Regions from separate parts of the Nitrobacter winogradskyi Nb-255 genome, predicted to be linked through region 1. Evidence: predicted binding sites of a transcription regulator. Region 1 holds the regulator's gene; the other holds the start of a gene.
What was found. The regulator PhoB, encoded in region 1, activates phosphate uptake and scavenging genes when phosphate is short. The targets are predictions, from matches to a motif close to TGTCATNNANCTGTCAT.
Positions count from the first base shown of each region.

Region 2: a site for PhoB is predicted at 13,154-13,170, ahead of NWI_RS08320 (RNA degradosome polyphosphate kinase). Genes of this name have one in related genera too.

Region 1 is NC_007406.1:559,822-575,579, reverse strand. Features, by position in the region: gene NWI_RS02690 (3'(2'),5'-bisphosphate nucleotidase CysQ family protein) at 1-277, shown strand, start outside; gene NWI_RS02685 (YHS domain-containing (seleno)protein) at 375-881, opposite strand; gene NWI_RS02680 (DUF1134 domain-containing protein) at 1,022-1,666, shown strand; gene NWI_RS02675 (hypothetical protein) at 1,834-3,090, shown strand; gene argF (ornithine carbamoyltransferase) at 3,317-4,243, opposite strand; gene NWI_RS02665 (aspartate aminotransferase family protein) at 4,240-5,451, opposite strand; gene NWI_RS02660 (GcrA family cell cycle regulator) at 5,929-6,435, shown strand; gene phoB (phosphate regulon transcriptional regulator PhoB) at 6,687-7,391, opposite strand; gene phoU (phosphate signaling complex protein PhoU) at 7,413-8,129, opposite strand; gene pstB (phosphate ABC transporter ATP-binding protein PstB) at 8,163-8,984, opposite strand; gene pstA (phosphate ABC transporter permease PstA) at 8,981-9,826, opposite strand; gene pstC (phosphate ABC transporter permease subunit PstC) at 9,909-10,898, opposite strand; gene pstS (phosphate ABC transporter substrate-binding protein PstS) at 11,006-12,031, opposite strand; gene NWI_RS02625 (ATP-binding protein) at 12,156-13,409, opposite strand; gene NWI_RS02620 (lysylphosphatidylglycerol synthase domain-containing protein) at 13,489-14,544, opposite strand; gene NWI_RS02615 (hypothetical protein) at 14,671-14,997, opposite strand; gene NWI_RS02610 (OmpA family protein) at 15,002-15,758, opposite strand, start outside.
Region 2 is NC_007406.1:1,741,878-1,757,635, reverse strand. Features, by position in the region: gene NWI_RS08395 (cold-shock protein) at 537-1,190, shown strand; gene NWI_RS08390 (DUF192 domain-containing protein) at 1,343-1,834, shown strand; tRNA gene NWI_RS08385 (tRNA-Pro) at 1,905-1,981, shown strand; gene NWI_RS08380 (hypothetical protein) at 2,034-2,429, shown strand; gene NWI_RS08375 (ETC complex I subunit) at 2,687-2,992, shown strand; gene NWI_RS08370 (carboxyl transferase domain-containing protein) at 3,227-4,831, shown strand; gene NWI_RS08365 (acetyl/propionyl/methylcrotonyl-CoA carboxylase subunit alpha) at 4,834-6,840, shown strand; gene NWI_RS08360 (hypothetical protein) at 6,894-7,157, opposite strand; gene ndk (nucleoside-diphosphate kinase) at 7,424-7,846, shown strand; gene NWI_RS08350 (TerC family protein) at 8,238-9,056, shown strand; gene NWI_RS08345 (cold-shock protein) at 9,414-9,617, shown strand; gene purN (phosphoribosylglycinamide formyltransferase) at 9,838-10,491, opposite strand; gene purM (phosphoribosylformylglycinamidine cyclo-ligase) at 10,516-11,589, opposite strand; gene NWI_RS08330 (CDP-alcohol phosphatidyltransferase family protein) at 11,825-12,367, shown strand; gene NWI_RS08325 (DnaA ATPase domain-containing protein) at 12,413-13,093, shown strand; gene NWI_RS08320 (RNA degradosome polyphosphate kinase) at 13,339-15,540, shown strand; gene ppx (exopolyphosphatase) at 15,560-15,758, shown strand, end outside.

The DNA.
Region 1 (15,758 bases):
CTCGGACGCCTTCATCTCCCGCCGTCCCGGCGCGGTGCGCAAGCCGCTCGGCTCCGCCGTCAAGTTCTGCCGGATCGCGGAAGGCTGTGCCGATATCTACCCGCGCCTTGCCCCTACCTGCGAATGGGACGTTGCGGCAGGCCACGCTTTGGTCACCGCCGCCGGCGGCAAGGTCACGGACGAATCGGGCGCGCCGCTGCGTTTCGGTGAAGCGCGCGAGGGATTTCTGGTGCCGGGGTTTATCGCCTGGGGCGACCCTTCCGCCGCGCCCCTATAGCGTTTTCGAGCGAAGTGGATGCCGGTTCCCGTGAAGAAAACGCGTTAAAACAACAACCCAGAGGTCGGCTTCTGATACGATCAGAAGTGGAAAGGCTCTATTGCGCGAGCATCTCCTTGAGCGCGGCCCAGCGGCGCGTCGCCTCCCGCAGATAACGCGCCGGATCGGCGGCGAAAGCCGCGCGGGTGTCCTCATGGCCGAACAGATAGAGCCGCTCGCCGATCACCAGCCACAATCGCGCGGTCCCGGCGCGGACCACGCCCCGCGTAACGCCAACCGGATCGTAGCCGCCGAAACGCGGACTATAGACATCGGGGTCGGCGAGGAAAAAGGCGCGGTTGCTGGGATTGGCGAAGCGCCAGATGACGCCATCATGCGACACCTCGAACTCGGACACGCCTCGCACCGGCCGCGCGTCGGTAAAAAACGCCACGGGATCGAACCCGCCGATCGCAAGTCCGGTATACCGGTCGACCACGACCCGTTCGGAGGTGGCGGCCAGCGCCGTCAAATCGAGGCCGGGGGGAGCGAGCCCGCCGCCCAGCGCGGCGATCACGGCCAACCCAAGACGCAAGCCATTCCTTTCCTGCCGCCGTGCCGTCATACTTGATGCCGATAACGCGTGAGTCGGGGGGTGATCGCCGCATCCTACGGACCGCGTGTCAGCATCCGGTTAAGGACGCAGTGGCAAGTTTTGCTACGTGGGGTGCTTTTACTTGGGGTGCCATACTTGGGGTTCTTTTCATGACTTTCATTTCGCGCCTTGCAGCGGTCGCGCTCGCTGCGGTGATGTTCGCGATTGTGCCGGCTTCCGCCCAGCAATCAGCGCCGTACCAGACGCCGCCGGCACAGCCCTACCAAGCACAGCCGTACCAGGCGCAGCCGGCGCATCGGAACGGCAGTCCCGGCACCTATTCGTCGGATGAACTCCTCAAATCCGGAACCCGGTTCTTCGGCAACGTCTCGCGGGGTCTCGCATCCGTCATCGAACGTGCGGTCAGCCAGTGGGGCCTGCCGAACGGCTACATCCTGGGCGAGGAAGGCTCGGGGGCCTTCGTCGCGGGTCTGCGCTACGGCGAGGGCACCCTCTACACCAAAAATGCCGGCGATCTGAAAGTCTATTGGCAGGGGCCGTCCGTCGGCTTCGACTGGGGCGGCGACGGCGCCCGGACCATGACGCTGGTCTATAATCTGCCTGCCACCAACGCGATCTATCAGCGTTTCGTCGGCATCGACGGTTCCGCCTATATCGTCGGCGGCTTCGGAATGACGGCGCTGACCGCGAACGACATCGTGCTGGTCCCGATCCGCTCGGGTCTCGGGCTGCGGCTCGGCGCCAATGTCGGCTACCTGAAATATACCCCGCAAGCGACCTGGAACCCGTTCTGATCTCCCCAGAGCATAATCCGATCAAGTTGAAGCGGACCATGCTCTAGAAATGGTTGTCCGACTGGCCGGAGCGACGATTCGAGGCGCGGCGCTGGCGTTCCGTCAGTCGCCCGTGGCATGGTAACCAGATCCTTGCCGGGCCTGTCCGGGGTTGTGGAGCGTTGCTCATGGTCGAGCCGATCATGTATCTGGCGATCGGTTTTCTGGTTTCGATGCTGTGCGGGCTGATGGTCATGCCGCTCGTGCATGATCGCGCCGTCCGCCTCACCGTCAAACGCATGGAAGCCGCCACTCCGATGTCGATGGCTGAGATCCAGGCCGACAGGGATCAGTTGCGCGCCGAATTCGCGATGTCGGCGCGGCGGCTGGAAATGAAGGTCGACCAGTTCAGGAGGAAGGTCGCCAGTCAGTCCGCGGAGCTCGGAAAAAAGGCCGACGCCATCAACCGCCTGAAGGTGGAGCTTGGTGAGAAGAACGAAAGGATATTCAGCCTGGAAGGACGCGGGAAGACGGTGGGAGAGCGTCTGCAGTCCGCCGAACAGGAGCTCGCCGCCAGGGCGGAAACCCTTCGGAGCGTTGAGCAGACGCTCGCCGAGCGGCAGAGCGACCTCGGGCGGCTCCGTCAGGAGTTGTCGGAGCGCTCGGTGACCGCCGAGAGTCGGCAAGCCGAACTGTTCGTGGTGCGCGCCCAGATCGAGCGACTGCAGAGCCGCCTCAACGAGGTCGAGAACGAACTCGCCTCCACGCAAGCACTGCTAGAGCAACAGCGCGATGAAACGGCAGCCGTTGCCCGGGAACGTGACGACGCGCGCAAACACGTCGAGAACCTGAGCCAGCGCATCGTCAACATCGACACCCAGCTCATCGACAAGACCAGGGACGCGGAAAGGCTCGGCGGCCGCGTCAGGGCACTCGAAGCCGACCTCGCGGCGCAGGCCAACGCGCTCACCGAGCGAAATGCGAAGAACAGTGAGTTGCGGCGAGCCAAAACCGCCGCGGAGCGCGCCAACAGTGAGTTGCGTGACGAAATTGCGTCGTTAACGGGCGGCAAGTCTCCGCTGATCGATACGCTGCGCAACGAAATGCTGGCGACCGAACGGGCGCTGCGCGCCGCCCACGACGAGCGAGCCAAATTGCAGCGCGACATCAACGTTCTCCAGCGTCAGACGGAATCCGGCACGGTCGAGCAGATGGAAAACGCGCTGCTGCGCGAGCATATCAATGACATCGCCGCCGAGGTCGCGAGGCTCGCGATGACCATCGAGGGGCCGGATTCACCGATCGAAACCATCCTGGCCGCATCAGCTACCGGCCCCGCCAAGGCCCCCAATGGTTCGGCGGGCGTGATTCCGGTCAGCACGCTGGCCGACCGCATCCGCGCCCTGCAACCTCATGCCCCCCGCAGCGAGCGGCGGTCGAGCTAGAGCCTCTTCGCTTCTGATGGAATCAGAAGCGAAGCTCTATAATCTTGTTTTGACGCGTTTTCTTCACGCGAACCGGTTTCTACTTCGCTCGAAAACGCTATAGAGTTCCTGCACTACTTCATGGAACGGTGAAAGACTCTTCTTTATGTTTGACGCGTTTTCTTAACGCGAGCCGGGTTCCATCCTCGGATCAAGCCCGAGGACATGCTTCGCTCCGCTTCCGATGCTACCCGCCCGCACCGAGACACCAGGCCAGAATGCCTTTCTGGGCGTGAAGGCGATTTTCGGCCTCGTCGAACACCACCGATTGCGGCCCGTCAATGACCTCGTCGGTGACCTCTTCGCCACGGTGCGCCGGCAGGCAATGCATGAACAGCGCGTCAGATTTGGCGAGACGCATCAATTCCGCATTGACCTGGTAGGGCCTGAGCAGATTGTGGCGGTGCTCGCCATCCTTGTCGCCCATCGACACCCAGGTGTCGGTGACGATGCAGTCAGCGCCGCGCACCGCCGCTTCGGGATCGGTGCCGAGCCTGATCGACGCCCCACTCGATCTGATCCAATCCTTCAGCGGCTTGTTCGGCGCCAGCTCCTGTGGGGTCGCGACGTTGAGGTTGAAGCTGAAGCGCTCCGCCGCATGCGCCCACGACGCCAGCACGTTGTTGTCGTCGCCGGTCCACGCCACGGTCCGCCCCTCGATCGGCCCGCGATGCTCCTCGAAAGTCATCACGTCGGCCATCACCTGGCAGGGATGCGAACGCCGCGTCAGTCCGTTGATGACGGGCACGGTGGCGTGGGCCGCGAGCTCCGTCAGCGCGTCGTGGCTGAGGATACGGATCATGATGATATCGACGAAGCGCGACAGAACCTTCGCGGTATCCGCGATGGTCTCGCCGCGCCCGAGTTGCATTTCCGCCCCGGTCAGCATGATCGCCTCGCCGCCCAGTTGACGCATGCCGACGTCGAACGACACGCGGGTACGTGTCGAGGGCTTGTCGAAGATCATCGCCAGCGTCTTGCCTGCGAGCGGCTTGTCGGCGATCAGGCCCTCCTTGCGCCGCTTCTTCATCGCGACGCTGGCGTCGAGGATCGCGCGCAACTCCCCGGTCGACATATCGAGCAGGTCGAGAAAATGCCGCGGCGCCTTGCTCATTGCGCGGCTTCCTTGCTGGCGGATGCGCTCGACAGCCTGACGCAAGCCCGCTCCAGCCTCTGCGCCGCCTCGTTGATCTCGGCCTCGCCGATGATCAGCGGCGGCAGCAAGCGAACGACGTTTTCGCCGGCGCCGACGGTCAGGAGCTTTTCCTCACGCAACGCGCTGACCAGATCACCCGACGGAACGACGGCCTTGAGGCCGATCAGAAGCCCCTCGCCGCGCACCTCGCTCAGCACATCCGGATAACGATCGACGAGCGAGGCCAGCTTCTGTTTCAACAGCAGCGACATCTTTCGTGTCCGCTCGAAGAAGCCGGGAGCGAGCATCACGTCGAGCACGGCATGAGCCGCCGCCACCGCCAGCGGATTGCCGCCGAAGGTCGAACCGTGCGAGCCCGGAGTCATGCCCGACGCGGCTTCCGCCGTCGCAAGACAGGCGCCGATCGGAAAGCCCCCGCCGAGCGCTTTCGCCAGTGACATCACGTCCGGCGCGACGCCGATGCGCCTGTAGGCGAACAGATCGCCGGTGCGGCCCATGCCGGTCTGCACCTCGTCGAACACCAGCAGCAGACCGCGCTCGTCGCAAAGCTGGCGCAGCGCCCGGAAGAACGCAGGAGGCGGCTCGCGCACGCCGCCTTCGCCTTGCAACGGCTCGATCAGGATGCCGGCGGTCTCGGGGCCGACCGCCTTCTTTACGGCTTCGATATCGTCGAGCGGCACCTGGTCAAAACCGTCCGCCGGCGGCCCGTATCCTTCGAGGTATTTTTTCGAGCCGGTAGCGGCCAGCATCGCCAGCGTGCGGCCATGAAAGGCGCCCTCGAAGGTGACAATCCGATAGCGTTCCGGATTACCCCTGCCGGCATGATAACGACGCACGATCTTGATGGCGCATTCAACCGCCTCGGCGCCCGAATTGGCGAAGAAGACGAAATCGGCGAAACTCTGCTCGCAGAGCCGCACCGCCAGGCGCTCGCCGTCGGGCGACTTGAACAGGTTCGAGACGTGCCACAGCTTCGCCGTCTGCGCCTGAAGCGCGGCGACGAGATGCGGATGGCAATGGCCCAGCGCATTCACGGCAACGCCGCTCGTGAAATCGAGATAACGTCCGCCGTCCGAGCCGAGCAGCCAGGCTCCTTCACCGCTCTCGAATGAAAGATCGGCCCTTGCGAAAACGGGCAACAGATGAGACGCCGCGGCTGTGGTCATGACGGTTTGCCGGTTGGATGGTGGGAGCGGTTCGGCCCGACCGCGCTGTGGCGCGATCAATGAACTGTCAGCTCCGAAAGATGAACTGTCAGCCCCGAAAACGAAACGTGCCGCCTTTCAAGGCGGCACGCGGCGGTTATTCTAGGTGCGCGGCAATCACTGTCAATATTCCATTTGCGCGGGCAGTGATGCGGGAAAGTCGCAGAATGAGCGGTTTCTCTCGTTTTCCTGCATAACATGTGGACGCCGCGAGGCCCGACTCTTGCGCGTGAGTCACGGCATATTGTAGCGTTGGGCCCGTCGAATACGACATCTCGTGCGGCGTTTTGATCCTCGATCGGTTCCTGTTTCAGCGTAAGCGCCCGGGCGTTTTTCCCGCCCGGCGAGGGCTAAGGGATTCTGTCGGCACGGGTTTTTCGGGGGCGCTTAGATGCGCGGCCTTGGGGAGGCACGCATTACACAAGGGAACAATGTGCGATGACGGTGATAACCTGGACCGACGACCGCGTCGAACAGCTGAAGAAGCTTTGGGAAGCGGGCCTCTCCGCAAGTCAGATCGCCGCCGAACTCGGCAACGTGACCCGCAACGCGGTGATCGGCAAGGTGCATCGGCTGGGCCTTTCGGGCCGCGCCAAGAGCCCGTCGTCCACCGTGCCCCGGACGCGCAAGGCCCGCCCCGCCCAGCACATGGTGCGGGTGTCCCGCCCTGTCTCCCGGGGCAACACCGCGCTCGCGCAAGCTTTCGAGGTCGAGATCGAAGCAGACCCGATCGCCTACGACAATGTCGTGCCCATGAGCCAGCGGCGATCGCTGCTCGAACTCAGCGAAGCCACCTGCCACTGGCCGGTCGGCGATCCCGCGAGTCCGGAGTTCTTCTTCTGCGGCGGCAAGGCTCTCACCGGCCTTCCCTATTGCGCGCACCACTCACGCATCGCCTATCAGCCCGCCGCCGACCGCCGCCGCCAATCGCCGAAGACGCGGTAATCATCGCGTGCCCCTCGGATCTCGTCATAGCCGGGCTTGAACCGATCATCTCCGCTTTGCGACGGGGATGATGAATCCGCGATCATAGCGTTTTGAGCAAAGCGGCCGCCGGTTCGCGTTAAAGAAAACGCGCCGGATCAGAATCCCAGAACCCCGCTCACGACTCCGTCAGAAACGGAACGGTTCCGGCCGCGGCAGGCGCTTTGGTGCAGAACAACGAGGATCACCGACGCTCCCTCAACTCGCCCCGCTTACTCGGTCCTGCTTGCGAACTGCTCGTCAAGTGCGTAACCCGCGCCGCGCACCGTGCGGATCGGATCCAGCTCGCCGTCAGGATTGAGCAGCTTGCGCAGCCGACCGATGTGAACGTCGACGGTGCGCTCGTCGATATAGACATCACGGCCCCAGACGCTGTCGAGCAATTGCTCGCGGCTGAACACCCGGCCGGGATGCTCGAGAAAAAACTCCAGCAACCGATACTCGGTCGGGCCAAGATCGATCGGACGGCCGGAGCGCACGACACGGTGCCGGTCGCGGTCGAGTTCTATGTCGCCAAAGCTCAGGACAGACGCCAGCCGCGCCGGGCTCGCGCGCCGCAGCAGGCTTTTCACCCTCGCCAGGAGTTCCGGCACCGAGAACGGCTTGACCACGTAGTCGTCCGCGCCGGTCGCGAGCCCCCGCACCCGCTCGCTCTCCTCGCCGCGCGCGGTGAGCATGATGATCGGAAGCTGCCTGGTGTCGGAGCGGGCCCGCAGCCGGCGGCACAGCTCGATGCCGGACAGGCCCGGCAGCATCCAGTCCAGCACCACAAGGTCGGGAACGCGCTCTTTCAGCCGCGTATCCGCCTCGTCACCCCGCACGACCGTTTCGACCTCGTACCCTTCCGCTTCAAGATTGTAGCGCAGCAGCGTCGTCAACGCTTCCTCGTCTTCAACTACCAGAATGCGTGCACCCATCGTGTCTCGCCTGATCCCGTTTCAGTTTCCCGGAGCCGCCGATGCGAAACCTGTCATGTCCCCCTTGGGACGCTTGTCGAGGATCTGCTGACCCTCGATCATGTAGAACACCGTCTCCGCGATATTGGTGGCGTGGTCGCCGATCCGCTCGATATTCTTGGCGCAGAACATCAGGTGAATACAGAACCCGATGTTGCGCGGGTCTTCCATCATGTACGTCAGGAGCTCGCGGAACAGGGAGGTGCAGATCGCATCCACCTCCTCGTCCCCTTTCCAGACCGCCATTGCCGCAGGCAGGTCGTGCGCCGCGTAGGCGTCGAGCACCGACTTGACCTGTGACCGCACCAGATCGGTCATATGCTCAAGACCGCGGATCAGTTTCAGCGGACGGAAATCGCTGTCGATCGCGACCACGCGCTTGCCCATGTTCTTGGCGAGATCGCCGATGCGCTCCAGATCGATCGCGACCCGCATGGCGCCGACGATCTCGCGCAGATCCACGGCCATCGGCTGCCGCCGCGCGATGGTGAGCACGGCGCGCTCCTCGATCATGCGCTGCAACTGGTCGATCTCGGAATCGGCGGCCACCACGCGATCACCCAGGGTGGTGTCGCGGCGGATCAGCGCGTCCAGCGACTCCACGATCTGCCGTTCAGCCAGTCCGCCCATTTCGGAAACCAGCCGCGTCAGCTCCTGGAGATCGTCGTCGAAAGCCTTTGCGGTGTGTTCAAAAGCCATATCAAGTTTCTCCCCGCGATTCCGCGCGCAGCCTCAGCCGAAACGGCCGGTGATGTAATCCTGGGTGCGGCGATCAGACGGCGATGTGAACAGCTTGTCAGTCGGGCCGAACTCGATCATCTCGCCGAGATACATGAACGAGGTGTAATCCGATACGCGCGCCGCCTGCTGCATGTTGTGGGTGACGATCGCGATCGTGTAATGCGTTTTAAGTTCGTCGATCAGCTCTTCAACCTTGGCCGTCGAGATCGGGTCGAGCGCGGAGCACGGCTCATCGAACAGGATCACTTCCGGCCGGACCGCAACCGTGCGGGCGATGCAAAGGCGCTGCTGCTGACCGCCGGAGAGGCTGAGCCCGCTTGCGTTGAGCTTGTCCTTGACCTCGGTCCACAAGGCGCCGTCCCGCAACGCCTTCTCCACCCGGCTGTCCATTTCCGATTTCGGCAGCTTCTCGTACAGGCGGATGCCGAACGCGATGTTCTCATAGATCGTCATCGGAAACGGCGTCGGCTTCTGAAACACCATGCCGACCCGCGCACGCAGAAGATTGAGATCGAGCTTGGGGTCCAGGATGTCGGTGTCATCCAGTAACACCCGTCCTTCGACGCGCTGGCCGGGGTAGAGGTCGTACATGCGGTTGAAGATGCGAAGCAGGGTCGACTTTCCACAACCCGACGGGCCGATGAAGGCCGTCACGCGATTGGCGGCGATCGACAGGTTGATGTTCTTCAGCGCGTGATGCTGGCCGTAATAGAAATTGAGATTACGGGCTGCGACCTTCGCCGGCACATCCGGATCGATCCTCGGTGGGGGAACAGCCGGGCCCGACGCGGCGGCGGTGGAAACGGTGGTCATTTCGCGGTCCTCTCAGAGCCGATCAATCTCGCGCCGATGTTCAGCGCCAGCACGGCCAGGGTGATCAGCAGCGCGGCGCTCCACGCCAGTTGCTTCCAGTAGACGTAAGGGCTCTGCACGAAGTTGTTGATGGTGACGGGAAGGTTCGCCACCGGGCTGGTCAGGTCGAGGCTGAAGAACTGATTGCTCAACGCGGTGAAAAGGAGAGGCGCGGTCTCGCCGGCGACTCGCGCGGTGGCGAGCAGCACGCCGGTGATCAGGCCGGTTCGCGCGGCGCGATAGGCGATGCGCCTGATGACAAGCGAGCGCGGCAGGCCGAGCGCCGAAGCCGCCTCACGCAGCGAGTTCGGCACCAGGTTCAGCATGTCCTCCGTGGTGCGCACCACCACCGGAATCACGATCACGGCGAGCGCAAGCGAGCCCGCGAGCGCCGAGAAGCCTCCCATCGGCACCACGACCGCTCCGTAGATGAACAAACCGATGATGATCGAAGGCGCACTGAGAAGGATGTCGTTGATGAAACGAATAACCGGCGAGAGGCGATCGTGCTTGCCGTATTCGGCAAGGTAGGTGCCCGCGAACATCCCGATCGGCGCGCCCACGCCCACACCGATCACGGTCATGATGAGCGAGCCGACGACGGCGTTCAGCAGGCCCCCTTCGGAAGCGCCTGGCGGCGGGGTGTTCTGGATGAAAAGCTGCCAACTCATGCCGGCGAGGCCGTTATAGAACAGCGTGAACAGAATGAGCCCAAGCCAGGAGACGCCGAACGCGGCGGCGAGAAAGCACAGGGCGCGGACGATGATGTCTTTGCGGCGGCGGGAAGCATAAATCGGATTCATGGCTTGACCTGTCCAGGCATCATCACCGGGCCGACGAATTGGCCTGTCGCGAAAACCCGGCTTTTGTTTTTCCGTGTCATGCCTATTTCCCTGCCTTCTTCTCCAGCCGCAACAGCATCAGGCGCGCCGCGGCGAGAACAAAGAATGTCAGAACGAACAACAGCAGGCCGAGCAGCATCAGGCTCGATTGATGCAGGCCGTCACTCTCCGCGAATTCACTGGCGATCGCCGCGGAAATCGTCGTGCCTGGCGCGAAGATCGATGGCGATATCCGGAACGAGTTGCCGATGATGAATGTCACCGCCATCGTCTCGCCGAGCGCGCGGCCGAGCGCCAGCATGGCGCCGCCGATCACGCCGACACGCGTGTAAGGCAGCACGACGTGGCGGACGACTTCCCAGGTGGTGCAGCCGACGCCATAGGCCGCCTCTTTGAGGACCGGCGGCACGGTCGTGAACACGTCGCGCGAAATCGCGGTGATGAACGGCAGCACCATGATCGCGAGAATCAGCGAGGCGTTGAACAGGCTCAAATAGGACGGCGGGCCGCCGAAGATCGAGCCGAGGACCGGCACGCCGTCAAACAGGTCGATGAAGAAGGGCTGAACCGTATCGGCGAGGATCGGGCCGAGAATGAAAAAGCCCCACATGCCGTAGATGATCGAGGGAATGCCCGCGAGCAACTCGATCGCCATGCCGATCGGGCCGCGCGCCCACAGCGGACACAGCTCGGTGAGGAAAACGGCGATGCCGATGCCGACCGGGATCGCGATGCTCATGGCGATGATCGAGGTCAGGATCGTGCCATACAATGGGCTCAGCGCGCCCAGCACCGGCGGTTCGGCGGACGGCGCCCAGCGCTGCGTCGTCAGGAAGGAGCTACCGAACTCCATGATCGCGGGCCAGGATCCCACGATCAGCGACATGATGATTCCGCCGAGCAGCACCAGAACCAGGATCGCGCTGATGCGCGTGATCCAATAGAAGACCCGGTCCCCGAGCTTGAAGGCGTCCATCGCACGGGAGCGGTCATGGGAGGCCGCCTGTTCGATCGCGCTGCTATGAACGGCCATTTCCGCCACGCCCCACCCCTGTTTCTTGCAGACCATCCGGATACGGAGAACAGCTTCTCGCAACCCTCCCGAGGAGAAGCGCCCCGACGCTTCTCCTCGGCACCGGATCAGCTTTTGATCTCGGAGGTCCAGGTTTTCTCAATCTGCTTCACGACAGATTCCGGCATCGGAATGTAGTCGAGTTCCTCCGCCATCACGCCGCCCTTCTCGAAAGCCCACTTGAAGAACTTGATCGCTTCGGCGGACGCCGCTTTATCGGAAGGCTCCCTGTACATCAGGATGAACGTCGCCGCGGTGATTGGCCAGGAGGCCTCGCCGGGCTGATCGGTCAGGATCACGTGATAGCCTGGCGCGCTCGCCCAGTCGGCATTGGCTGCCGCTGCCTGAAAAGAGGCCACGCCCGGCTGCACCACCTTGCCGGCCTTGTTGATGAGCGCGGTGTAGGTCAGCTTGTTCTGTTTGGCATAGGCGTACTCGACATAGCCGATCGCGTTCCTGGTCTGCCCGACATTGCCGGAAACGCCTTCATTGCCTTTGGCGCCGACGCCGGCCGGCCACTCGACCGCGGTGCCCTCACCGACCTTGGACTTCCATTCTCCATTCACCTTGGACAGATAGTTGGTGAAATTGAACGAGGTTCCCGCACCGTCCGAACGATGCACCACCGCGATCGAAGCCGAAGGCAGCTTGACGCTCGGATTGAGCTTCACGATCGCCGGATCGTCCCACTTCGTGACCTTGCCGAGGTAGATATCGCCGAGCAGTTCTCCCGAAAGAACCAGTTCGCCGGGCTTCACGCCCTCGATATTCACCACGGGAACGATCGCGCCCATCACCATCGGCCACTGCGCGAGACCATCTTTCTCGAGCTTGTCGGCCTTCAGCGGCGCGTCGGTCGCGCCGAAAGTCACCGTCTTGGCAAGGATCTGCTTGATGCCGGCGCCCGACCCGATCGACTGATAATTTACGCCGTGACCGGTCTCCTTCTTATAGGCATCAGCCCATTTCGAGTAGACGGGAAACGGAAAGGTCGCTCCCGCACCGGTGACATCGGCCGCCTTCACCGGAACCGAAAAGACGGACGCCGAGGCGGCGACGAGGCCGGCGGCGGCGATGGCCTTGAAGAAATTCATGCGCGATCTCCCTTCGCATTGAGTAGAGCGCAGGACGCTCATGACACCTTCTTAGATGCGACCCTTGCCGCTTTTACGAACGCTTGACGACAGCGGGATGACAGCGCCAAGCATCTCTATCTGTTCAGCTTCTTGCCTCCGGCACGTCCCGCGCCGGTGGGAAGCCGGCGGTAAAGCTCGCGCCCTGGCCGGGCACGCTCTCGATCAGCAGACGGCCGCGATGCCGGTTGAGGATATGCTTCACCAGCGACAGGCCGAGGCCTGTGCCGCCCTGAGCCCGGCTGTCGCCGGCGTCGACCCGATAGAAGCGTTCGGTCAGGCGGGGCAGATGCTCAGGTGCGATGCCGGGACCGAAATCCCGCACCACCACCCGGAATTCCGGGTTCCCCTCCGACGAGACGTCGAGCATCGACGACACCATGACCCGGCCACCGGACGCGCCGTATTTCAGCGCGTTCTCGATCAGGTTCTCGAACAATCGCAGCAATTCCTCACGGTCGCCGCAGATCAGCACCGGGGTTTCCGGCAATGCGGTCTCGATCTCGACGTGACGTTCCGCCGCAAGCGGCTCAAGTCCGTCGACGACCTCGCGCACGATCGGAACAATGTCGACGATCGTCTCCGGGCGCACATGCACCGATAGCTCGACCCGCGACAGCGACAGGAGATCGTCGATCAGCCGCGCCATCCGCGCCGCCTGCGCATGCATGATGCCGAGAAACCGCTCGCGGGCGCGGGCGTCCTCGCGCGCGGGCCCCTGGAGAGTGTCGATGAATCCTGACAGCGCCGCGAGCGGCGTGCGCAACTCGTGGCTCGCATTGGCGACGAAATCGGCGCGCATTTCCTCGACCCGGCGCAACGGCGTCTGATCGTGAAACGTCAAAAGCATGCAATAGTCGACACCACCGAATGCGGTCGGCACCGGAATCGGCGTGATGATCAATTCCATCCACCGATCGACCGGAACATGATTGAGATAGGTCGCCCGCCGAGCCTCCCTGGTCGCAATCGCCTCTCGCAACGCGGTGACGATCTCAGGCGCCCGCAGCGCGAACTGCGCGAGTTCATTCCGGCGCAGCGCCGGTACGAGTTGCGCCGCCGCAGCATTGAGATGGATGACGCGGCCGGCCCTATCAAGCAGCACATTGGGATCCGGCATGCCGGCCACGAGAGCACGCGCCACATCCGTCTCTACCGGGTTGGCTCCGAACTCGATTTCACGCGACGCATCCGGATCATGAACCTGCCAGGGCACCAGCGCCGCGCCGGCGATGCAGGCGAAAGCGACGGTGGCGCCCAGAGGTTGCAAGCCGCCGAACACAACCAGCGCGGCCAATGCAAGTCCGGCAACCAGCAGAATGAGCGCGACGCGGCGCAACCGGTCCGGCCAGGATGTGGACCTCGCGGCGAACCCTGGGGCGCGGACGGCGTTTCCTTCCGCAACCGCTTGAGTGCTGTCAGGCGCCAGAATCGCCGTGTTCTCCCAGATAGGGCAGTTTACTGTCGGACTCGGCGTTCGATCCGGTCCGCGCGTAACCCACGCGTCGCATTCGCGCGCTGACAATAATTTCCCGAAGTGTCAGCAAGATGATGGAGATCGCGAACGGCGCGACATAATACAGCAGCCGGAACAGCAGCATCGCGGCCAGAAGATCGTTCTTCTCCATCTGCCACAGGCCGATCAGCATGGCGGCGTCGAATACGCCGAGCCCCCCCGGCGAATGACTCGCGAAACCAAGCAACGTGGCGGACACGAAGATCACCGCAACGACGACAAAGCCGACATTGGGCTGATGGGGCAGCAGCACGTACATCGCAAGCGCGCAGAATCCCAGATCGACGATCCCGATAAAAATCTGCAGCAGCGTCAGCCGGCCACCCGGCAAAACAACGGTCCATGACCCGCTGCCGACGCGACGCGGCCGCGTCCCAACCCAGATCACATAGGCGATGAGGCCGAGTATGATCGCGATTGCGATCAGCCTATTGAACCACGGCGGAAGCTGATCGATGCTGGTGGCCGCCTCGGGATGATAGGCAATGCCCAATCCGAGCACGGCGGCGTTGCCGAGCCAGAAGGTAAGACCCGCCAGAAAGCAGACTTTCGCGACATCAATCGCATTCATCCCCCAGGCGGAATAAATGCGATAGCGCACCGCCCCGCCGGTGAATACGCTGGCGCCGACATTGTGGCCGATCGAATAGCTGGTGAAGGCGGCGAACGCCGTGACGCGATAGGGAACATGAGTAATCCCGATGGTCCGCACCGCGAACAGGTCATAGAAGGTCAGCGTGAAGTAGCCCGCGGCCACGAACAGACCCGACAACGCGATCGAATGCCACTCGGTCCGCTTGACGGCCTCCATCACCTCCTCGACATCGATATCCCGGAGAATATGGAACAGCACGTAGAACGCGGCCGCGATCACGGTGACGCTGATCACCACACCCAGCTTGTGCAGGATTCGTTTCCGGCGCAGAATCGAAATCGCTCTGCGTATTGATCCGAGCATCGAGAACCTCGAAATGCGGTCCACGGCAAAGTCGCGCCTATCCGCATTCATTCACGTGGCAGGTGGTAGCGTTCTGGTTCCTAGCAGAATTCGGCCGGCCTCAATGAATCTCTTCATTTCAACACGTTAAACTGTTCCGCTGGAATGCTCCGTCGATCCGCCGGACGCCGCCTGGCGTGAAACCACCCCATCGCGCAACCACGATCCGACCGCGCACCCCCCAAGATAGACACCGAGCATCACCAGTCCAAGGTCCAGCCAGTAACCGAACCGGCCGGGAACAACGTGCATGACCGCCAACACGATCAGCGCCAGGATCGTCGCCGCCAGCCACCGCGCGGTCAATCTCGAGACTCCCCGCCCGCGATGAACCACCGCGATCCAGCCCATGGCAAGGCCAAGCAGCAACGATAGAACGAGCCAGACCCAGTGAAACCCTGCCAGGTAGACCATATCCCTACTGCCTCACAATGAAATCAATGCGTCGGTTTTTCGCTTTGCCCTCGTCGGTGTCGTTGGTGGCGATCGGCTGAGCGCTGCCCCGCCCCATCGGCGTGAACCGATTGGCGGGCAATCCGGCTTTCACGAGAAAATCCACCACCGCCTGCGCGCGTCGCTCGGACAGTGTCTGGTTGAACGAAGCGTCGCCGTCGCTATCGGTGTGACCCACGATCTCGATGGTGGCCGTCTGGCAACGGAGCGCGGTTTCCGTCAATTGATCCAGCAGGCCGATCGAATCGAGGTGCAAAGTCGCCTGACCGGCTTCGAACTGGATGGTGCGCTTTTCAAGAAGCTCGCCGAACAGTTGCTGGCAAACCGTCGGATCGACCGGGGACGCCGACGGCTTGATTGAAACGTCCGTTTTCGTCTCCCAGCCGCGCGGAAGATCCTTGGGCAGGTCAGCACGGATCTGTTTTCCGGCCAGGTCGTATAGCGCGTCGCCGGAGAGTTCGACATTCCGATCGGAGACGACCAGTCTTCCTGTCGACAGGCGCGACAACGAACGCAGCGCCCGCGTGACGACGGCGTCGAAGCCTGCCGGCGCACCGAGACTCGCCTTGAGCTTATCAACGATCTTCTCGCCGAACTTGCGGCCCGCCGATGCGACGATCGCCGCATGAACCGCGTTATCGGGCACATATCCGGTCAATGTCAGCACCCCGGAGACCGGATCCTTGTTGGCCTCGAAGACGTATGGCGGGGCCTGGATATCG
Region 2 (15,758 bases), 1.2 Mb from region 1:
AGACGCCTACTGAACGAGGTTCATATATTTTTTGCGTGCGTGCGGCATTCAGATTGTCGTTGATGTGGGCTGACTTCACGCGCCTGACTTGGAGAAATTCCAGGGAAAAATTCAAAACAAACGCAGACGGAGAGCCAGTCAAAGGGTACTTGCTACGAGTACTTCGAACTACGGGTACTTCGAACTGCCGGCGCCTGGATCCGTTCGCGCCCACGCTACATAGTAAAACGATATGATGCTTCTACAAACCTTATCGATAACAGCCGAAATACGTACCAGCGATGCTTTTCGACAGCGCTGAAACCCATCGGCAGACCGAGAATCAAAATCCGGTGAGAGTTGATTCGTGCATTGTGCAAGGCTGTTTATAGATGTCGATCGATTTATCTTTTGTCTTGCGACGCCCCCAAGAGTGTTATCTTTTGATTCGTGAGATTCGCCTGGCTATATACGGTCGTAAATAACGGTACGCTGCGCTAGACTGCAGCCGTAGTTGAAGCAACCGTAGTAAATAAAAATGTGTGGGGGCCTGCGTCATGGGGTCGGACGGTTTTGAATCCAGGAAGTTTGCGGGGCCGGCGGTGAGCGATCCCTTGGGATCCAAGGAATTTTCCGGAACGAACGATCGAGAGGCGGGAGCCGGTCCGTTTGCCGGGCTAGGGGAATCTCCCGCCAACATCGTCGAGATCAGCGGCGTCATCAAATGGTTCGACGCTTCAAAAGGCTACGGATTTATCGTCCCCGATAATGGCTGGCCGGATGTGCTCCTGCACGTCACGGTGCTTCGTCGCGACGGCTATCAGACCGCTTATGAGGGAGCCCGCCTGGTCTGTGACTGCGTGCAGCGGGCGAAAGGCTATCAGGCGTTCCGGATCACGTCGATGGACGAGTCCACCGCGATTCATCCCGCGCAGATGCTGCCACCCCGGACACATGTCAGCGTAACACCCACCAGCGGCCTGGAGAGGGCGCAGGTCAAATGGTTCAATCGATTGCGGGGATTTGGCTTCTTGACGCGCGGCGAGGGAACTCCGGATATTTTCGTGCACATGGAAACGCTACGGCGCTTCGGCATCACGGAACTTCGGCCGGGGCAGTTCGTCCTGGTCCGCTTCGGGCCGGGTAGCAAGGGCATGATGGCCGCGGAAGTCCAACCTGAAACGGGTGCCCCCAGCGTGTCCTCGCACTGATCTGCCAAACAGGCCGCCGTGGAAGCCGCCCGGGGTTGCTTGGGATTTGATTTTCGGGAATCGTGTTCTGCGCTTGTAACCGCCGGCTGCCAGCGGCGGCGGGCGGTTTGCGGCGATCGCTGCTTTTGATCATGGTTCTGACAGGTTGTCCGATGCTAGGACTGCGGGATGTCGGTTTTGGGTGGTTCCGCGCCGGTTTGGGAATTGTCCTGTTTTCCTGGATTGTCGTGGTCGCCCCGGACGACGGGGGTGTCCACGCCGCCGAATTCCAGCCGCTCGAAATCGCGACCAGGACCGGCGTAAAGATATTCTCGGTCGAGATGGCGACGACCCCCGAGGAGAAGGCCACCGGATTGATGCATCGAAAGCATCTGCCTGACGGGCAGGGTATGCTGTTCGATTTTTCTCCTGCGCAGCAGGTGTCGATGTGGATGAAGAACACCTACATCTCGCTCGACATGATCTTTATCGGCTCGAATGGTCGCATTGTGCGGATCGCCGAAAACACCGAGCCTCTATCGACCCGGATCATCTCGTCGCGGGGTCTGGCTAAAGGTGTGCTCGAGGTGATCGGAGGCACCGCGAAAAAATACGGAATCGCGACAGGCGACCGGGTGTCGCATCCGCTCTTCAACGGCCGCTGAGTCCGCTGGAAACTCTGAGCGACTTGCTGGGCCGCCCGGAAGGATGTAACGACATCGTTTCCCAGCAGATCGGGGTATAGCGCAGCCTGGTAGCGCGGCAGTTTTGGGTACTGCAGGTCGTTGGTTCGAATCCAGCTGCCCCGACCATCAACCAGTATCTTGTCGGTTTCGATCGACGAATCCTTCCCGAACGACCAGGGTGGCGAAAAGGGCGGACATTCGCGATGGTGAGGAAGGCGAAGCAATGAGTAGTTGGACGCTTGGCGCTCGTAAGCCGCCCCAGGGGGACGGCCTCGAGATTGATATTGCGATTGATGGCGGTGATCCGCTCACGCTGAACACGCTTGAAGCCGAGACGCTGGAAACCGGACTGGGCAAAGCGCTCGCGGGCGTTGATAACGCATCCGGCCGGATTTCATGCGTGAATGCAGCCACCCAGATCATTGTCGCCGTCGACAAGGTCACCGTCGCTTCGCTGCGGTATGAAAAGGCGGAGCGGTTGCGCGGCCATCTGAAAGAACTTCTGGCCGGCAGAGGTACTGAATTTGCCGATTCAGGCGCGGTAGAGGATCAACCACACCCTTCCGTTCCCTGAGGCAAATTTGACCCCCGGCCTCGTTCGCACGGAGGTGGTCGAACATTTCGTGAAACCACCTTCGTTCGGCCGCGCTTCCACACGACGTGGTCGATCCGTCATCCCTCAAGGCCAAGAACGGGCCGACTGCGGAAGGCGATGCCCAATGCCGTTCGGGCCAGATTGTCAGGCCGTGACATAACGAATATACTTGAGATCCAGGGATGTCCGGCGGCTTGCTGCCGGATCAACGTCAACAGCAGGTACCAGCGAAATCCATGATGGCCCGTATCTTCAAGCCCGCCAAGAACGCGATGCAATCGGGCGCCGCCAGGACCAGGGAATGGCAACTGGACTACGAGCCCGAGCAGCCAAGAGCGATCGAGCCGCTGATGGGCTGGACCAGTTCCGGCGACACGAAGCAGCAGATCACGCTTCGTTTCGAGACCAGGGAGGATGCGATCGCCTATTGCGAGCGCGAAGGCATCCCCTATCAAGTGATCGAGCCGAAGGGAAGGGCGACACGAAAGGCTGCCTACTCGGACAATTTCGCATTCCGCCGCATCGAACCCTGGACCCATTGAAGCTCTAGGACCCATTAAAGCTATCGACAGGCCAGCCAGCAGACTGACCTTACCGAAGGGGCATGGCGTCTTAGTGGCATGAGGCAAATCATAACCGTCGCCCACCTGCGTCCCGCGCATCAAAAATAGGGGAATCGATCAGGTTCATGATTATGGATCGCTTTGATCCCAAATCATCGTAATCTGGCCGGATTGAAGCGCGCGTTTCAACGCGCGCCAAGCATTCGGACTGTCATGGCGCTCCGTTCCGGTGTCGATCCCACGTCGTCAGATTTCGCGCGCAACGTCGAAGCGATGAAAACGCTGGTCGGCGAGCTGCGCGAAAAGCTCGCGGGCGTCGCGGGCGGAGGCGGCGAGGCCGCGGTCGCGCGCCATGTCTCGCGCGGAAAAATGCTGGCCCGCGACCGCATCGATCTACTGCTCGATCCCGGCACCGCGTTTCTCGAACTGTCGCCGCTGGCAGCTAACGGGATGTACGGCGGCGACGTGCATTCGGCGAGCATCATCACGGGCGTGGGACGCGTCGCCGGCCGTGAGTGCGTGATCGTCGCCAACGACGCCACGATCAAGGGCGGCACCTACTATCCGATGACTGTGAAGAAGCATCTGCGCGCGCAGGATATCGCGCGGCAGAACAATCTGCCCTGCATCTACATGGTGGATTCCGGCGGGGCCTTCCTGCCGCACCAGGACGAGATATTTCCCGACGAGCGGCACTTCGGGCGCATCTTCTACAATCAGGCCAGCATGTCGGCGGCAGGCATTCCGCAGGTCGCGATCGTGATGGGATCGTGCACGGCGGGCGGAGCCTACGTGCCTGCGATGTCGGACGAGAGCATCATCGTACGTAATCAGGGCACGATCTTTCTGGGCGGACCGCCGCTCGTGAAGGCAGCCACGGGCGAGGTCGTTACCGCCGAGGAACTCGGCGGCGCGGACGTGCATTCGCGCCAATCCGGCGTCACCGATCATTATGCGCGAAATGACGCCGATGCGATCGGGATCGCGCACCGCATCGTTTCCACCCTGAAGCCTCCGCAGCGCGCCGCGCTCAACATGCGCGAGCCGCGCGAACCGCTGTTCGCACGGGAGGAAATCTACGGCGTCGTACCGGCGGACGGCCGCAAGCCGTTCGACGTGCGCGACGTCATCGCCCGCATCGTTGACGGCTCTGAGTTCGACGAATTCAAGAAGCTCTACGGCCAGACGCTGGTGTGCGGCTTCGCCCATATCTGGGGATACCCGGTCGGCGTCGTCGCCAACAACGGCATCCTGTTCAGCGAAAGCTCACTGAAGGGCGCTCACTTCATCGAGTTGTGCTGCCAGCGCGGCATTCCGCTGGTCTTCCTGCAGAACATCACGGGCTTCATGGTCGGCAAGAAGTACGAGGCGGGCGGCATCGCGCGCGACGGGGCCAAGCTCGTCACGGCGGTCGCGACCGCGGGCGTGCCGAAGTTCACGGTGGTGATCGGCGGCTCCTACGGCGCCGGCAATTACGGCATGTGCGGACGCGCTTTCTCGCCGCGTTTTTTGTGGATGTGGCCTAACGCGCGCATCTCGGTGATGGGCGGCGAACAGGCCGCGATGGTTCTCAGTACGCTGCGGCGGGAGAACATCGAAGCCAAGGGCGGCACCTGGTCGGCGGAGGATGAGAGTGAATTCCAGGCGCCGATCCGCGCGCAATACGAGAGCCAGGGCAATCCCTATTACGCCACCGCGCGGTTGTGGGACGACGGGGTGATCGATCCCGCCGACACGCGTCTCGTGTTGGGACTTGGATTGTCCGCCGCGGCGAATGCGCCGATCGAGCCGACGACCTTCGGCCTGTTCAGGATGTGATCATGGCCGGCGCTCCAACCTGTCGCCCCTTCACGACGCTCCTGATCGCCAATCGCGGCGAGATCGCGTGCCGCGTCATCCGCACCGCCCGCGCCATGTGCCTGCGCACCGTCGCCGTCTATTCGGAGGCAGACCGCGACGCGCTGCATGTCGCCTTGGCCGACGAGGCGGTGTGCCTTGGACCCGCGCCCGCCCGCGACAGCTATCTCAACGTCGGGAAAGTGATCGACGCCGCGCGCAGAACCGGCGCGGAAGGCGTCCATCCGGGCTACGGGTTCTTGTCGGAGAATGCCGGCTTCGCGCAAGCCTGCGCCGATGCCGGCCTCGTGTTTGTCGGGCCGACAGCGGCGATGATGACCGCGATGGGAACGAAATCGGACGCCAGGGCGCTGATGCAAAAGGCTGACGTGCCGCTGGTGCCGGGCTATCATGGCGAGGCGCAGGACGAAGCCACGCTGCGGAATACCGCGGACCGGATCGGCTATCCGGTTCTCGTGAAGGCGTCCGGCGGCGGCGGCGGCCGCGGCATGCGGATCGTGCGGTCGGCCGCGGAACTGGCTCCCGCTATCGTCAGCGCCCGGCGCGAGGCCGGCGCGGCCTTCGGCGATGAGCGAATGCTGATCGAGAAATACGTCGAAAATCCCCGGCATATCGAAGTGCAGGTGATCGGCGACAGCCATGGCAATCTGCTGTCGTTGTTCGAGCGTGAATGCACCTTGCAGCGGCGGCACCAGAAGGTGATCGAGGAAGCGCCATCGCCGACACTCAACGCCGCGCAGCGCGACAGGGTCTGCGAAGCCGCGCGCAAGGCCGCCGCCATCGTGAATTATATCGGCGCGGGCACAGTCGAGTTCGTATCTGACGGCAGGGACGTCTTCTTCATCGAAATGAATACCCGCCTGCAGGTCGAGCATCCCGTGACCGAACTCGTCACCGGGATAGATCTCGTGGAATGGCAGCTTCGGGTGGCGTTCGGCGAGAAGCTGCCGCTGACGCAGGACCAGATCACACTGAACGGTCACGCCATCGAAGCACGGGTCTATGCCGAAGATCCGGACCGGAACTTCATGCCGTCCGTCGGCCGCATCAGAATGTGGCGTACGCCGCCGGAGGTTGACGGCTTGCGTATCGACGCCGGCTACCGTGAAGGCGATGCGGTTCCGCCAAGCTACGACGCCATGCTCGCCAAGGTGATCGCCTGGGCGCCGACCCGCCAGGCCGCGATCCGCCGCCTGGCGCGCGGATTGGACGAAACGGACGTTCGCGGCATCGCCACCAACATTCCGTTCCTGTCCGCGCTGATCACGCACGCGGATGTGCGCGCCAACGCGGTCGACACCGGGTTCATCGAGCGTCATCTGCAAGAGCTGACCCGGCCCTCGACGGCGCCGGGCGAGACCGAACTCGCAGCCGCCGTCGCCGCCGTCCTGCTGGAGGAAAGCAAGGCATCTTCAACGGACCCGGCGTCGCCCTGGCGAACCGCGGGCTGGATGGCGGTCGGCCGACGCCGGCAGCGGTTCGTATTCCGTCAGGGGCAGGGGCAGGCTGAGCACGAGGTCACATTCGTCTATGGCAATGGCCCGGATGAAATCCAGCTTGCGGACAAGAAGCTTCCATTCGCATTCGCTGCGGACGACTCGGAAGGCATGATCCTCACGCTCGATGGGCGACGAAGCCATGTGGTGTTCGCTGTCGATGGACGCGAACTGTACTTGCGGACGCGCAACGGGCGGTTCGAGTTACACTGGGTCGATCCGTTTGGCGAAGACGAGGAGGAGCAGGCCGGCGAAGATCGCATCATCGCGCCGCTGCCGGGCACGGTGGTCGCGCTGTTCGCGGAGGAAGGGACTTTGCTGGAGAAGGGCGCCCCCATTCTCGCGCTGGAGGTGATGAAGATGGAGCAGACCTTGCGGGCTCCGTTTGCAGGCAGGCTGAAGAAAATCAAATGCAGGGTCGGCGATGTCGTGCGGGAAGGCGTCGAACTCGCCGAGATCGAGGCGGCCGCTTGAAAGCGAAAGGGGCAGTCTCACCTGTTTTTGGGCGAGACTGCCGTTCCCGGTGATCAGAAGCAGCGATTGACGACGCGCCAGCGCGGTCCGAAAGAGGTCGGCACCAGCCTGCGCACATAGCAGCCGCCACCCCCGCCGATGAAGTGGCCGGGACCCCAGGCATAATGGCGCCAGCCGTGATGGTGATGCCCATGCCCGTGATGGTGATGATGACCGTGGTGATGCCAGCCCTTGCCAGCGAACGCCGCGGTGGGCGCCAACGTTGCCGTACCAAGCGACGCAGCCGCGATCGCGGCGAATGCGATTTTGCGAAACATCGAGCTCTCTCCTCATGATGGGGACGCCGAGGCGTCCGCGGTGAATATTTCGTCCGGCTGGTCTGACGTTGCGCCAGGCGAGCAGGTTCAGTGCGTCGGAGGTTACGGCATGGATTCGAACCGCTCTGTGATGCAGATTACAGAGCTTGTCATCGCGCGAAGAATTGCCGAGGGTGGGACGGTCAGATGTCCGATGCGCTTGCCGTCACTGACGGGCGCCGATATAAGCGCGCAATTCCTGCGACCGCTAAATCAAGGACGACATCATGGCGATTGAACGCACCTTTTCGATTCTCAAGCCGGACGCGACCGCGCGAAACCTGACCGGCGCGATCAACGCCCTGATAGAAAAGGCTGGACTTCGAATTGTGGCGCAAAAGCGCATCCGCATGACCCGCGAGCAGGCCGAGACGTTTTACGCCGTGCACAAGGCCCGCCCGTTCTTCGGAGAACTCGTCGACTTCATGATCTCCGGGCCGGTGGTCGTGCAGGTGCTGGAAGGCGAAGGCGCGATCCTCAAGTATCGCGACATCATGGGTGCGACCGATCCGTCCAAGGCGGCCGATGGCACCATTCGCAAGCTCCATGCGAAATCGGTCGGTGAAAACTCCGTTCATGGATCGGATGCAACCGAAACCGCGGCGGTCGAGATCGCCCAGTTCTTCTCGGGCAACGAGATCGTCGGCTAAGGCATTTTCGGGCGAGATGGATACCGGTTCGCCGCATGAAAATGCGACCGGACAATAATTTCCAAAACATGATCCCGATATTTTCCAGAGCATGATCCCACCCGAAGGGCCGCGCCAGCGCAAAGTGGAAACCGGCTTTCGGAGAAGATCATGCTCGGACAGGAAGATAAGCAAAGAATCTGATTCAACGCAGTTCAATCGGATTCAACGCGGTTGAAACAGACCCTGGAGCTTCGCTTCCGCTTCAATCGGAAGCGAAGCCTGAGATTGGTGTTTTGACGCGTTTTCCTCACGCGAACCGGCCGCCATCCTCGGGTCACATCCCGGGGACATGCTTCGCGCGGGAACGTTATCGGCCGAGTCTGGCGGCGTTCGATCGAAGGAACAGGTGTTGGATTCGCTACTGCACGTCTTCGACCTGACGGCGATCGCCTCGGCCTTCGATCAGTTTCGAAACGACCTGAATGATCCGGCGTTCTGGCTCGCCGTCAGCAAGATCATCTGGATCGATGTCGTCCTGTCCGGCGACAATGCGCTGGTGATCGCGCTTGCCTGTCGCGGGCTGGCTCCCCGGCTGCGCTTCTGGGGCGTGGTGCTCGGCGCGGGCGCCGCGGTCGGCCTCCGCATCATCTTCGCCGGGATCATCACGACCTTGATGGGGCTGCCCTACCTCAAGCTGGTGGGGGGGATCGCGCTGCTTGTGATAGCCACCAAGCTGCTGGTGCCGGAGAAGCAGGGCGAGGAAGCCATCCCGGCGGCCGGCCGCCTCTGGTCCGCCGTCCGGGTCGTGGTGGTCGCCGACTTCGTGATGAGTCTCGACAATGTCATCGCGATCGCGGCAGCGGCGAATGGCAGCGTACCGCTGTTGATCATCGGGCTGGCCGTCAGCGTGCCGCTGATCGTGACGGGCGCGGCGCTGATCATGCTGCTTCTGACGCGCCTGCCTTTCTTGATCTGGGCCGGATCGGCGCTGCTGGGCTGGATCGCGGGCGAGGTCATCGCGACCGATCCGGCGGTAGCGCCATGGCTGCATCGGTTCTTCGATGGGGGCACCGGCGCCTTTCTGGATGCGGTCCTGGGGTGGGTCGGCATCGCGCCCCGGTTTACCGCCGGCGGACCCGGAGGCGAGGTGCTGTGTGGCCTGCTGGGAGTCATGATCGTGCTCAGTGCCGGATCGATGATACGCAACCGCAGGCAAGTCGCCGATTAACCGTTCCAGAGGGCAGGTCTTCCGCGCAATCAAATATGTGGATAGCGGGATATTGACGAACGAAGCTGGTTCGTCTCCGGAACGGCCACGCTTCGCCAAGACACCTTGAAACGCTTCGGTTTCGCCCGTCGCTGCCGCATCGCCGCTTCCTCCACAGCCGCGGGTTCGGGTGTTTCCCAGTTATCTGGCGTGACTTGCTAAGCGGTAATTTTCGTGTTGCAATCCACCAACAATCGGTTGAGAGCCCGCCATCGGTACAATTCGGAAAGTTCGGAAAAGATCAGGAGAGGGGGCCGCTTGTGGCGTGAGACGCGAAGTGCGCCACGTCTTTGATCATATCCCAACAGGAGACAGACGATGCAAAAGGGCACCGTCAAATGGTTCAACCCAACCAAAGGGTACGGATTTATCAAGCCAACGACCGGCGATAGGGACGTGTTCGTTCATATCTCCGCCGTTGAGCGCGCCGGCCTGAGCACCCTCGACGAAAACCAGACGATTGAATACGATCTGGTTGAAAATCGCGGCAAGACCTCCGCCGAGAATCTGAAGATCTCGTAAATCACATCTCCCCGCGATGGGTTCGGCGACACGCTCCTTCAATCGCGAGGATGGGTGGATCTGCCCTGACGTATAGCCTTTCCGCTTCTGATGAAAATCAGAAGCGGGCTCTCCGATTATGATCTGACGCGTTTTTCACGCGAACCGTCACGTCATCCGCTTCGCTCGAAAACGCTATAGCAGGACGCGGTCAGATCAATCGTGGTCAGATCAATCGTGGTCAGATTACGGACGGCGAGATCAGGCTATCGTCCGGACTGGCGTTTGCCGACGTCTTGCAAATGTCGCCATCCAGTCGCGTGCCGCCGCCCGCGACCAGCCGCAGCGCATCGGGGTAGATGCGATGCTCGATGTCCAGGACGCGCGCGGCCAGCGTCTCCGCCGTGTCGTCGTCACGCACAGCCACTGCGCCCTGCATGACAATGGGGCCGGCATCTGTTTCCGCGACGACGAAATGCACCGTGGCGCCTGAGATCTTCACGCCCGCGCGCAGGGCCTGACCGTGGGGGTCGAGGCCCCGGAATGATGGAAGCAGCGAGGGGTGGATGTTGAGCATCCGTCCATGCCAGCCTCGGACGAACTCGGCTGTGAACAGCCGCATGAAGCCGCCGAGGCAGATGAATTCGATGCGCCTGTCATCCAGAGCGGATTGCAGTTCGGCCTCGAACGCCGCACGGTCCTTGCCAAATGGCTTGCTTTCAATGACGAGCGTCTCGACGCCGGCCGCCTGGGCTCTGGCGAGGCCCGCCGCGCCGGGTTTATTGGAAATGACGACGGCTATTTCAGCCGGAAAGTCCTCGGCCTTTGCAGCCTCCACCAGCGCCGTCATGTTCGATCCGCGTCCGGAGATCAGGATGGCGACACGGCGTTTCATGCTCACATTCCCTGCTGGGGCGTTCTATACGGCGAGATCGAGTTGACCGTCGTAAACGACCCGGCCTTCATCGCCTGCAACGATCACATCGCCCAGCAACGACACACGTTCGCCGGCCTGCGTCAGCACATCCACGACCTGCTGAACCGCGTCGCGGCGCACGATCGCGACCATTCCGATGCCGCAATTGAAGGTTCGAAGCATCTCGCGTTCGACGACGCGACCCTGCTGCGCCAGCCATTTGAAGACCGGAAGGACCGTCAACCCGGCGAGATCGATCCGCACGCCGAGTCCTTCGGGCAGGACGCGAGGAATGTTGTCGGTGAAGCCGCCTCCGGTGATGTGGGCGAGCCCTTTCACCGCACCGGTTTCGCGGATCGCGCGCAGACAGGATTTGACGTAGAGCCGGGTGGGGGTCAGCAGCGCACCTCCCAGGGTCGCGACGGGAGCGAATGGCGCTGGAGCGGAGAGGGCGATACCCGAGGCTTCGACGATATTGCGGACCAGTGAATAGCCATTGGAATGCACGCCGGACGACGCGAGTCCGATCACCGCATCACCGGCGGCGATATCGCGGCCGGGCAACAGGGAGCCGCGTTCCGCCGCGCCGACCGCGAAGCCGGCAAGGTCGTAGTCACCGTCCTTGTAGAGGCCGGGCATTTCAGCCGTTTCGCCGCCGATCAGGGCGCAACCCGCTTCCCGGCAGCCTTCCGCGATTCCGGCCACGATCGCCGCGGCGGTTTCGGGATCAAGCTTGCCGCAGGCAAAATAATCAAGGAAGAACAAGGGCTCCGCGCCCTGTACGACGAGATCGTTGACGGACATGGCGACAAGATCGATGCCGATGGTATCGTGGATGCCGGTTTCGATCGCGATCTTGACCTTGGTTCCGACGCCGTCGTTGGCCGCAACCAGAACCGGGTCCGCGAATCCGGCGGCCTTGAGATCAAACAGGCCGCCGAATCCGCCGATCTCGGCCTCCGCGCCGGCGCGAGCGGTTGCGCGCACCATCGGCTTGATGAGGTCGACCAGCCGGTTGCCGGCGTCGATATCGACGCCCGCCCCGGCATAGGTCAGGCTGATGTTCCTGTCGGTCATGCCAGTGTCCCGATTCCGAAGTCCGCATACCCTTGCCGCAACCTTTGATACGAACTTCGGAATCAAAGGGACACTAGCAGCGCTCGAAGACATCCCGGCTGGTTACGTCGGATTGCCGACTTGCGCAATGGCTCGCACAGGCTGTCCGCATATACTATGTAGACAAAGGCCGACCTCTTCTGCAAAGCCTCGCCTCCCGAAGGTTTTGTGCGGAAACCGGAGCCTGGAAAGTCGCGTGAGTATTCCAAATATTATTACGCTCGGCCGTATTCTGCTCGTGCCAATCATTATCTGGGCTATCGCCTCCAATCAGATGGAGATCGCTTTCGCCATCTTTGTGATTGCCGGCGTCAGCGATGCGGTGGACGGGTTTCTGGCCAAGCGCTTCAACATGGCGAGCGAACTTGGTGCGCTTCTGGATCCGCTGGCCGACAAGGCGCTGCTGGTCTCGATCTTCGTCACGCTCGGCATTTGGGGCGCCGTGCCCATCTGGCTCGTTATCCTGGTGGTCTCGCGCGACATCATGATCGTCGGGGCGGTGATCGTATCGTGGCTGTTCAACAAGCCGGTGCCCATGAAGCCACTGCTGGTCTCTAAGCTCAATACGGGAGCGCAGGTCGCGTTCGCGGCGCTGGTGCTGGCCGCGCTGGGATTCGGATTTGATTCCTCGCCCTACGAAGCCCTTCTGATGGCCGCCATAGCGATCCTGACCCTGGTTTCCGTTTCTTTCTATCTCGTGGAGTGGGTGCGCCACATGAGCACCATCGATCCGCAATGAAGGTGGCACAGTGCGCGCGAGTTGGTGCTGACGTGGAGTAGATGCTTGGCAGGCCGTCCTCCCTCCCGTCAGCTCGCATTCACGCTGCCGCACGCCGAGAGCTTTTCGCGGGACGATTTTCTTGAAGGTCCCGCGAACGCGGCGGCGCTGTCGCTGATCGAGAGCTGGCCGGAGTGGCCGAACAGGATCATGTTGCTGGCCGGCCCTGAAGGTTGCGGCAAGAGCCATCTCGCGGCGATCTGGGCGGAGCGGGCAGGGGCGCGCTCCATCAGCGCGCAAGGCCTGACCGCGGCGACGGTGCCGATGGCCCTGACGACAGGGGCGCTCGTGGTGGAGGACCTCAATCCGAAAACCTTCGATGAGCTTGCCCTGTTCCACCTGATGAACCTCGCCCGTGAGGAAGCCGCGTTCGTGCTGATGACGGCGCGAGTCACGCCGGCCGCGATCGAGATCGGGCTGCGCGACCTGCGGTCGCGACTCCGCGCGGTGCCGGTCGTGACGTTGATGCCGCCCGACGATCATCTGCTCCGGGCGTTGATCGTGAAGTTCTCAGCGGATCGCCAGATGAATATCGACGAAGCGATCGTGAGTTTCATCGCAACGCGGACCGAACGATCGGTTGCCGCCGCTCGCCTCGCCGTCGAACAGCTCGATGCCGAATCGTTACGGCTTGGCAGGCCGGTGACGCGCGCGCTCGCCGCAGAACTGCTTCGAAATCACGACTGAGGCCACAGGCTCTGAATTCCTTCGACGGACCTTGACGCCCCGACCATCCGCAACGTCAAATGTCATGGAAACGTCATTGAGCTGGCCCATGGTTCACCGCTGTTGCACCGCCGCCGAAGCATCTGGGCCCCTTCACTTCTGTCGAGATCAGAAGCGGGCAATCAGTTTTTGATTTGACGCGTTTTCTTTACGCGAACCGGCTATCCGCTTCGCTCGAAGACACGGGAATACGGACCGACATATCGATGGATTCAATTCAAGCGATTGCTCCCGAAGAGAAAAAACCGGAACTGGAACTGGACTCGGCGATCCGCGCCAGTCCGGAACGGTTTATCAATCGGGAATTATCCTGGCTCCATTTTAACCGCCGCGTCCTTGAGGAGTCGGTCAATCCAGGTCATCCCGCGCTTGAGCGCGTCCGATTCCTGTCGATTTCCGCCAACAACCTCGACGAATTCTTCATGGTTCGCGTCGCCGGCATCAAGGCGCAGGTGCGGGAAGGGATCACCGAGCGCAGCCCGGACGGGCTGACGCCGTCGGAGCAACTTGTTCTCATCAACGAGACGGTCTCCGATCTGGCGAGCGACCAGCAGGCGATCTGGCGGGATCTGCGCAATATGCTGGCCGGAGTCGGGATCGTCCTGATCGACGGCAAGGATGTCACCAAAGCCGAGCGGAGCTGGATCGCCGATCACTTCCTGCACAATATCTTCCCTTTGTTGACGCCGCTCGCCATCGATCCGGCCCACCCGTTTCCGTTCATTCCAAGCCTTGGCTTCACCATCGCGCTGCAACTGGCGCGGACCTCCGACGGCAAGCCGATGAATGCGTTGATCCGCATGCCCGGCAAGATCGACCGGTTCCTGAGGATTCCGGCGGCCAGCAAGGACGATCCCGTCAGGCTGATCACGATTGAAGGCGCCACCAGCCTGTTCATCAACCGGCTGTTTCCGGGCTACACGGTCAAGGGGCAGGGCGCTTTCCGCATCATCCGGGACTCCGAACTGGAAATCGAGGAGGAGGCGGAGGACCTGGTTCGCCTGTTCGAGACCGCGTTGAAACGCCGCCGGCGCGGCTCCGTCATCCGGCTCGAAATCGAAGCCGCCATGCCCGCCGAGCTGCGCGCATTCGTTCAGCGGGCGCTATCCGCGGCCGACGACGAAGTGTTGCTGGTGGACGGCGTCCTGGCCATGAACGAGCTGTCGCAACTCACACGGCTCGACCGGCCCGACCTTGAATTCGTGCCGTATGTTCCGCGCCATCCCGAGCGCGTGCGCGATCATGGCGGCGACGTGTTCGCCGCCATCCGGCAAAAAGACCTGATCGTTCATCATCCCTACGAGTCGTTCGACGTCGTCGTGCAGTTCCTGCAACAGGCCGCGCGCGATCCTGACGTCGTCGCGATCAAGCAGACGCTCTACCGCACCTCCAACAACTCGCCGATCGTGCGGGCGCTGGCGGAGGCCGCGGAGGCGGGCAAGTCCGTCACGGCGCTCATCGAGCTCAAGGCCCGGTTCGACGAAGAGGCCAACATCCGCTGGGCGCGCGATCTCGAGCGCGCCGGCGTGCAGGTGGTCTACGGTTTCCTCGAACTAAAAACGCACGCCAAGCTCTCGCTGGTCGTGCGCCGGGAAGGCGGCAGTCTCGCGACCTATGTCCACACCGGTACCGGCAACTATCACCCGGTGACCGCGCGTATCTATACGGACCTGTCGTATTTTACATCCGATCCGATCATAGGCCGTGATGCGGCGCGCGTATTCAATTACATCACGGGCTACGCCGAGCCGAGCGATATCGAGAGAATGGCCGTATCACCTCTAACGCTGCGGAATCGGATTCTCGATCATATTCGCGGTGAAACCACTTTTGCGCGTAACGGCAAACCGGCCGCGGTCTGGATGAAAATGAACGCGCTGGTCGATCCCGACATCATCGACGCGCTGTATGAAGCATCCCAGGCGGGCGTTTCCGTCGAACTGATCGTGCGCGGCATCTGCTGCCTGCGGCCCGGAGTTCCCGGGTTGTCGGAAAACATTCGCGTCAAGTCAGTCATCGGCAGGTTCCTGGAGCACGGCCGGATTTACTGTTTTGGAATGGGGCAAACCATGCCGGGACCAAAAGCCGCTGTGTATATCTCGTCCGCGGACATGATGCCGCGCAACCTCGACCGGCGCGTCGAAGTGCTGTGCCCGCTGCAGAATGCGACGGTGCATCAGCAGGTTCTCGAGCAGATCATGGTCGCGAACCTCAAGGACACCGAACAGAGCTGGCGGTTGTTGCCGGATGGATCGTCAACGCGTATGAAGGCCGCGAAGGGCGAGGAGCCCTTCAACCTGCACAACTATTTCATGACAAACCCGAGTCTGTCCGGCCGTGGAAAGTCGCTCAAGGAATCTTCGCCGCGCCGTCTCACGCGTCGCTCAGAGCGGCAGCCGCCGGCATAGACCGCCGGCCCCGACATATCTGCGTCCGCGCAAGCCGGGCTCCAGCGTCGCCGTCATCGATATCGGCTCCAACTCCGTCCGCCTCGTCGTCTATGAAGCGTTGGAGCGAAGTCTCGTCTCGGTCTTCAACGAGAAAGCATCGTGCGGACTCGGGCGCGAGGTGCAGTCCACCGGATTGCTTGCGTCGGATGCGATCAGCAAGGCGCTGACATCCCTGC